Regions from separate parts of the Roseburia sp. 499 genome, predicted to be linked through region 2. Evidence: a T-box and tRNA genes for the amino acid it is inferred to sense, from the RefSeq annotation. Region 2 holds a T-box; the other holds one or more tRNA genes.
What was found. A T-box is a leader RNA that pairs with one kind of tRNA and senses whether it is charged. The one in region 2 lies ahead of pheS (phenylalanine--tRNA ligase subunit alpha), so its partner is inferred to be a tRNA-Phe.
Positions count from the first base shown of each region.

Region 1 (4,428 bases), 1.3 Mb from region 2:
TTCGGACTAATATCAACCGGGTAACCACCGTCAATGTGAATTGTTTCCCCTGCCAGTTCCTGTAACTGATTATAAAAGACTTCTGCATGTTCCCTTTCCTGCTCCGACGTAAAACGAAATACCTGTTCAATTACATACAGTCCCTGCTGTTTTGCTTGATATGCTGCAAAAGTATAACGATTTCTTGCCTGACTCTCCCCTGCAAATGCACGCATTAAGTTCTTCATTGTTTCACTCTGCTTAAAATCTGTTGCCATAAAATTTCCTGCCTTTCATATTATTTCCATAATATGATGTGCAAAAAACAGAAACCTTATACTTATTCTATTCTTGCCGGTCAAATGCATGAATCCAATCCGCTCGGAAAAAATAGAGCATAAAAATAACAGAACTTAAAGACCATGTCAACGGATACGCCCAAAATACTGTCCGAATTACCGGAAAAATTTGTACTGCTATCGTAATATATGTAATTCGTATCATACACCAACAAACCAGCATTACTACCATAGGAACAGTCGACTTTCCTGCCCCTCTGAAAATAGCTGCCAGACAGTGAGACAATGCTAACAGAAAATAGAACAATGTAACAGTTCTCGCCTGAGTAGTTCCATACTGTATTACGGCTGGTGTATTGTCAAAAGCCCCCACCAACTGCGGAATAAACACAAAAATCAATATCCCTATTATTTCCGCCATTGTGATGCAACAAATAATCCCAAAACGAGCTCCTTTTTTTGCCCGATCATACTGTTTTGCCCCAAGATTCTGGCTGATAAAGGTAGTCAATGACATCGCAAAACAATTAATCGGCAGAAATCCAAATCCCTCTATCTTAGCATAGGCGCCACAGCCCGCTACTGCTGCCGAACCAAATGCATTTATATTGGACTGTACCACCACATTTGCAAGAGCAATAATAGAATTCTGTATTCCCGCAGGTACACCGTTACTAATAATTTGTCTCATCATATTACCATGGAACCGTATTTTTTTCACCTGAATACGATATTCCTCTTTACTTCTTATCAGACGCACAAAACACAGTACTGCACTTAAAATCTGCGAAATAATGGTAGCCGCCGCTGCTGCTCCAACTCCCATTTTTAATACTGCAATAAACAACAAATCTAATGCAATGTTAGTAATAGAAGAAATAATCAAATACATGAGCGGATGTCGGCTATCCCCTACCGATTGCAAAATCCCCACAAAAATATTGTACATAACAAATCCGAGAGAACCTGCAAAATAAATCCGAAAATATAAAATAGAATTTGGAAGAACCGATTCCGGTGTTCCCATCCACTGTAAAATATAAGGCGTCGCCAACATTCCAACCAGCGTCAAGACAACTCCTGCCATTAATCCAAGTGCTACCAAAGTATGCACCGCCTTTTCCAATTCTTCCGTTTTACGCGCACCAAAGTAACGCGCAATTACCACACCAGCTCCCATGGCAATTCCATTGAAAAAACCTACCATTAAAAAAATCAGATTCCCTGATGAACTTACCGCAGCCAATGCATCACTGCCAATAAAATTTCCTACTATCAGGGAATCCGCTGTATTATATAACTGTTGAAAAAGGTTACCCAGAAAAATTGGCACTGCAAATGCAATCATCTTTTTCCAAATAACCCCTTCCGTTAATAATGTTGATGATTTTGTATTTTTCACTCCTGTTACCTGCCTTTGTACCACTACCCCTTATTTCTTATCTTATACTCTTTCAAATAGCCTATGAAATCTCTAATTTACAAGAACCTCTCATCTTTAATGGACATTCATAAACATTATCTCCATCACTTTTTCCAATATAAGATATTGGACATTTTCTGCAATCCCCCTTAGCAAAATCTATTGGTACCTCAAACTGTAATGTTGCCTTTTTCACCCCCTGGGATTCCTCTGAGGTCTTAATATTCTTCCAACTCAATGCCTGTCCGCATCCACACTTATCCATTCCTTTTGACACCGGACGTCCACATCCCGGGCAAGAATAGTAGACCTGATCCATATCCCCTTTTGTTTCAATCACCTCCGCAGAAAACTGCTTAATCAATTGTTCCCGCAATTCATCTGTCATCATATATTATCATCCTTTCTAATGATTAATTCGTTCTAATAAATCGCGTATTTTCTCTTTCCTTATATATGTTAATTCTAGCACATGCAGAAAATTTTTTCACTATAGTTTTTTGAGTTTTTTATTTTCGACATACTGCACAAAAAAAGAAGTGCTAATTTAACACTTCTTTTCTATACTAATGAGCGTGCCGGGGTTCGAACCCGGGACAACTTGATTAAAAGTCAAGTGCTCTACCAACTGAGCTACACACCCAAATTTTCTAATTAACTGAAAGTGCCCAGTTCCGGAATCGAACCAGAGACACGAGGATTTTCAGTCCTCTGCTCTACCAACTGAGCTAACTGGGCAGTTGACTAAAAAAAGAATTGCGGGGACAGGATTTGAACCTGTGACCTTCGGGTTATGAGCCCGACGAGCTTCCAGACTGCTCCACCCCGCGATATAAGATAAATGGGCGGAGAAGGATTCGAACCTTCGAAGGCATTGCCAGCAGATTTACAGTCTGTCCCCTTTGGCCACTCGGGAATCCACCCATAATGAAAATATGAAATTTTCAAAAAGCCGATGATCGGACTCGAACCGATAACCTGCTGATTACAAATCAGCTGCTCTGCCAATTGAGCCACATCGGCATATACTATCTATATAGTAACAAAAATGGGACCTACAGGGCTCGAACCTGTGACCCTCTGCTTGTAAGGCAGATGCTCTCCCAGCTGAGCTAAGATCCCATATTAACGACCCAGAAGGGACTCGAACCCTCGACCTCCGCCGTGACAGGGCGGCGCTCTAACCAACTGAGCCACTAGGCCTTCTATTAAGGCATATACCTTAAAAAGTTCACACAGAAATCTTCATCCGTTCTTGGTCAAGCCCTCGACCGATTAGTAACAGTCAGCTACATGCATTACTGCACTTCCACCTCTGCCCTATCTACCTTGTACTCTTCAAGGGGTCTTACTTCCTAAGAATGGGATATCTCATCTTGAGGGGGGCTTCACGCTTAGATGCCTTCAGCGTTTATCCCTTCCGGACTTGGCTACTCTGCCATGGCATTGGTATGCCAACAGATACACCAGTGGTCCGTCCATCCCGGTCCTCTCGTACTAAGGACAGCTCCTCTCAAATATCCTACGCCCGCGCCGGATAGGGACCGAACTGTCTCACGACGTTCTGAACCCAGCTCGCGTACCGCTTTAATGGGCGAACAGCCCAACCCTTGGGACCTGCTACAGCCCCAGGATGCGATGAGCCGACATCGAGGTGCCAAACCACTCCGTCGATGTGAACTCTTGGGAGTGATAAGCCTGTTATCCCCAGGGTAGCTTTTATCCGTTGAGCGATGGCAATCCCACTTTATACCACCGGATCACTAAGTCCTAGTTTCCTACCTGCTCCACCCGTCGGTGTCGCAGTCAAGCTCCCTTCTGCCTTTGCACTCTACAAATGGTTTCCGACCATTCTGAGGGAACCTTTGAGCGCCTCCGATACCCTTTCGGAGGCGACCGCCCCAGTCAAACTCCCCGCCTGGCATTGTCCCACCGCCGGATCACGGCGGCTGGTTAGAAATCCAATACTGCAAGGGTGGTATCCCAACAGTGGCTCCATTGAAACTGGCGTTCCAACTTCTAAGCCTCCCACCTATCCTGTACATGCAGTACCGAATCCCAGTACCAAACTGGAGTAAAGCTCCATGGGGTCTTTCCGTCCTGGCGCGGGTAACCAGCATCTTCACTGGTACTTCAATTTCACCGGGTGCATTGTCGAGACAGTGCTCAAATCATTACGCCTTTCGTGCGGGTCGGAACTTACCCGACAAGGAATTTCGCTACCTTAGGACCGTTATAGTTACGGCCGCCGTTTACTGGGGCTTAAATTCAAAGCTTCGCTTGCGCTAACCTCTCCTCTTAACCTTCCAGCACCGGGCAGGCGTCAGCCCATATACCTCACCTTTCGGTTTTGCATAGACCTGTGTTTTTGCTAAACAGTTGCTTGAGCCTATTCTCTGCGGCCCATCAAAGATGGGCACCCCTTCTCCCGAAGTTACGGGGTCATTTTGCCGAGTTCCTTAACAATGCTTCTCCCGTCGGCCTTAGGATTCTCTCCTCATCCACCTGTGTCGGTTTACGGTACGGGTACAGTATAAACAATAGCGGCTTTTCTTGGTACATGGCTCACATGCTTCGCTACTTTAGTTCGCTCCACATCACGTCTTCGGATTGCTAAGCGGATTTGCCAACTTAACTCCTACCTCGCTTGTACCGGTCTTTCCATTCCCGGCTCATGCTTTCCACATACGTCCCCACAGTTCTGTTATACTGCAGTACAGGAATATC
Region 1 is NZ_CP135164.1:2,981,660-2,986,087, forward strand. It holds gene rbr (rubrerythrin) at 1-257, opposite strand, end outside; gene BIV20_RS14635 (MATE family efflux transporter) at 325-1,680, opposite strand; gene BIV20_RS14640 (hypothetical protein) at 1,742-2,092, opposite strand; tRNA gene BIV20_RS14645 (tRNA-Lys) at 2,272-2,344, opposite strand; tRNA gene BIV20_RS14650 (tRNA-Phe) at 2,367-2,439, opposite strand; tRNA gene BIV20_RS14655 (tRNA-Met) at 2,458-2,531, opposite strand; tRNA gene BIV20_RS14660 (tRNA-Tyr) at 2,544-2,625, opposite strand; tRNA gene BIV20_RS14665 (tRNA-Thr) at 2,652-2,724, opposite strand; tRNA gene BIV20_RS14670 (tRNA-Val) at 2,751-2,823, opposite strand; tRNA gene BIV20_RS14675 (tRNA-Asp) at 2,831-2,904, opposite strand; rRNA gene BIV20_RS14680 (23S ribosomal RNA) at 2,957-4,428, opposite strand, start outside.
Region 1: it has a tRNA-Phe gene. The T-box ahead of pheS (phenylalanine--tRNA ligase subunit alpha) is inferred to sense a tRNA for this amino acid. The anticodon was not compared.

Region 2 (4,428 bases):
ATGAAAAAAATGAACAATGCGATTATTGACGAGTCATCTGAAAGTACAGAATTCAATACTAGTACATATATAAAAAAAAATGCAGGAAGTTATATTATATATATTTTTTTTAATTTTATTTTTCTTATATTATCGTTAGTAATACCATATTATTTAAGCCTGTGTGTAGATGAAATTTTAAAACAAGAGGGATGGAACACAGTTATTGCTATGCTGGGAAAGTTTTTTGTTCTAGCGGTTGTAGAGTGTGTAGTTTTTCTGTTGATTAGCGAATGGAATATAAAATTATCTAATATAGTGGCATTTCAAATTGAATTTGATACATTGCGTTATATTAAATTTGTAAAATATAAAGCACTTAGAAAATTTGATAACGTATATTTGACACAAAGAATTAATAATGATGCGGTTATGATCGGAGATTATTTAGTGGAAAAAATTCCTGTTTTTGTTAAAAATATAGTGTTGATACTTTTTTTAGTACCAATTATGTTTTATATGTATGTACCAATGGGGATTTTTTTAGTGATTTTCATCGTAGTATTTTATGGTGTTTATTTTGGAACAAAGAATATTTTATATAAACGAAATCATGAGATGCTGGAAGCTCAAAGTAAGTTCTTTTCGATGATTGATAATCAGATTTTCAATATGTTAGTAATAAAGATAAATGCATGGTATAAAGAAAAGGATAAGGAATTCGTAAGTGCAGTGAACAACTTTTTCGAAAAATCAATGAAATATCTTAGGATAGATTTCTCTTTGACAGCGTTCAATGAGTTTCTTTCTAGAATAGCATATGCAGGAAGTATATTAATTTTAGGATGGGCAGTAGCACACGGAAGTGTTTCTGTAGGTATACTTACTACTGTTTTTATGTATATAGAAATGATATTGTCCAAAATAAAAGATTTAACAGAGATTGGAAAGTATAGAGAATCATATAGAGTTGCTGTAAATAGGATGGAAAATATATTTCAACTAGAACAGGAAGAAAATGGAGAGGAGTTATTGACAAAAATTGATACTATTAGCGTAAATCAACTAGCGGTTAGAGATGATAAGAACTTTATTTTTAAAGGAAAAGATGTAGAATTGAAAAAAGGAAATATTTATTTGCTATATGGAGAGAATGGAACAGGAAAATCAACATTCATTGAAACTTTAACAGGAGTATTGGAAGCAGCGGAGGGAAATATTTTATACAATGGAGTAGATATTTCTAAATTAAATATGTACGAAATCAGAAGAAAATTGGTAGCAATTACAGAACAGGAGCCAATGCTACAAGATGGAACTATTAGGGAGAATCTTCTATATGGTTTAAATAGAGAAAAGGAGGAAATAGAAGATGAAACAGGTTTATTAGAATTTGTAAAAAGAAAACCAGAAGGAATGAATACATATGTTAGTAATAGAAATACGAATTTGTCAGGTGGGGAAAAACAAAAAATTGCGGTTTGCAGGTCCATGTTGAAAGGGGCGGATATATTGATTTTGGATGAACCGACTAGCGCAATGGATGATATAAGCGTAAAAAGGATAGTTGAAAAATTAAAAAGTTTTAAGGAGGATCATATTATTATTGTAATTTCTCACGACAGTAGGTTGAAAGATATTGCGGATGATATTATACATTTTAAATAATATATGGAAATAAGGCGAAGAAGAGAATGTAAAAAATACTTGCACTTTTATTTTTACCGTGCTAAAATAATATCCATGCAAATAATGAAAGGCAATGAAGGTGTTCAGTAGAGAGCTACACTGCTTACAGAGAGAGAGGATTATCAGCTGCAAGTCCTCTTAAGAAAAGAAGGCAATCGAATTTCCCACCGGAGCTGCATATCTGAAATGAACGTTATAGCAAGTAAGATATGACGTATGTGCACGTTACGCATTAAGTGAGAGTTTAAGAATTGTTTCTTAAGAAGCAGGGTGGTACCGCGGAATATTTCGTCCCTATGTTAGTCTTTGACTGGCATAGGGATTTTTTGCGCGAATAAGCGTGGAAGGAATACTTAATAAAAATTTAGAGGAGAAAGACAATGAAAGAAAAACTGGAAAAAATCAAAGCAGACGCAGTCCGTGAGATTCAAAATTCCGACGGATTGGAAAAATTAAATGAAGTCAGAGTTGCTTTTCTTGGAAAAAAAGGTGAACTGACTGCTGTATTAAAAGGAATGAAGGATGTTCTTCCGGAAGAGCGTCCAAAGGTAGGTCAATGGGTAAATGAAACACGCGAAAGCATTGAAAAGCTCATTGAAGAGACAAAGAATAAAATGGAAGCAGCAGAGCGTGAGGAACGCTTAAAGAAAGAAGTTATTGACGTTACCTTGCCAGCGAAAAAGAACCGCGTAGGTCATCGTCATCCAAATACCATTGCATTAGAAGAAGTAGAACGTATCTTTATTGGTATGGGATATGAAGTAGTGGAAGGACCGGAAGTAGAATATGATTACTATAATTTTGAAGCATTAAATATTCCGGCAAATCACCCGGCAAAGGATGAGCAGGATACCTTTTATATCAATGATAAAATTGTACTTCGTACACAGACCTCACCGGTACAGGTGCGAGAGATGGAAAAGGGCAAACTGCCAATCCGCATGATTGCACCGGGAAGAGTATTCCGTTCTGACGAAGTAGATGCAACACATTCTCCGTCTTTCCATCAGATTGAAGGATTGGTCATTGATAAAAATGTTACCTTTGCAGATTTAAAGGGAACCTTGCAGGAATTTGCAAAAGAATTATTCGGAGAAGACACGAAGGTGAAGTTCCGTCCACATCACTTCCCGTTCACAGAGCCAAGTGCAGAAGTAGATGTTACCTGCTTTAAATGTGGTGGCAAGGGCTGCCGTTTCTGTAAGGGAGAAGGTTGGATTGAAATCTTAGGTTGTGGTATGGTTCATCCACATGTATTAGAAATGAGCGGTATTGACCCGGAAGAATACTCCGGATTTGCATTCGGTGTAGGTTTGGAACGTATCGCACTGTTAAAATACGAAATTGACGATATGAGATTGTTATATGAGAACGATGACCGTTTCTTGAAACAGTTCTAAGTAGGAGGATATTATGAAGACATCATTATCATGGATTAAGGAATATGTGCCGGAACTGGATGTGACAGCACAAGAATATACAGATGCAATGACCCTTTCCGGTTCTAAGGTAGAGTGGTATGAAAAATTGGATGCAGATTTGGACAAAATTGTTATTGGACAGATTGAAAAAATTGAAAAGCATCCGGATGCGGATAAATTAGTTATTTGTCAGGTAAATATTGGAACAGGAGAAAATATCCAGATTGTAACCGGAGCACCGAATGCAAAAGAAGGATGTAAAGTACCTGTTGTATTAGATGGCGGAAGAGTTGCCGGTGGACATGACGGTCAGAAAACACCGGGTGGTGTAAAAATAAAAAAAGGAAAATTAAGAGGTGTAGAGTCTTTCGGAATGATGTGTTCCATTGAAGAATTGGGTTCTACCAAAGATTTTTATCCGGAAGCACCGGAAAATGGACTTTACATTTTTGATGACGATGCAGTCGTTGGGGAAAGCGCTATCCATGCGTTAGGATTGGACGATACAGTGGTGGAATATGAGATTACTTCTAATCGTGTAGATTGCTTCGGTATCCTTGGAATTGCAAGAGAGGCGGCAGCTACTTTTGGAAAAGAATTCCGTCCACCTGTAGTAACAGAAACCGGAAATAGTGAAAATGTAAATGATTATATTAAGGTTAATGTACACAATACAGATTTGTGTCCAAGATATTGTGCAAGAGTGGTAAAAAATATCAAAATTGCACCATCACCAAAGTGGATGCAGCAACGATTGGCAGCACAGGGCATTCGTCCAATTAATAATATCGTAGATATTACAAACTATGTTATGGAAGAATATGGTCAGCCAATGCATGCTTACGATTTAGATACCATTGCAGGAAAAGAAATCAATGTACGTTGTGCTGAAAAGGGAGAAAAGTTCGTTACCCTGGATGGTCAGGAACGTACTATGGATGATTCGGTGCTGATGATTTGCGATGGAGAAAAGGCAATCGGTATTGCGGGTATCATGGGTGGAGAAAATTCCATGATTACAGATAATGTACAGACAATGTTATTTGAAGCAGCATGCTTTGATGGAACCAATATTCGTCTTTCTAGCAAAAAGGTGGGATTAAGAACAGACGCATCCGGAAAGTTTGAAAAGGGACTAGATCCGAATAATGCAATCGATGCCATTAATCGTGCCTGCCAGTTAATTGAAGAATTAGGAGCAGGAGAAGTAGTCGGTGGTGTCGTAGATGTTTATGGAAAAGTAAAGGAAGGAAGAAGAATTCCTTTTGATGCAGATAAAGTAAATAAATTATTAGGAACTGACATCGATAAAGAAACTATGATAGGCTACTTTAAGAAG
Region 2 is NZ_CP135164.1:1,634,155-1,638,582, reverse strand. It holds gene BIV20_RS08170 (ATP-binding cassette domain-containing protein) at 1-1,647, shown strand; T-box leader at 1,733-1,967, shown strand; gene pheS (phenylalanine--tRNA ligase subunit alpha) at 2,049-3,068, shown strand; gene pheT (phenylalanine--tRNA ligase subunit beta) at 3,082-4,428, shown strand, end outside.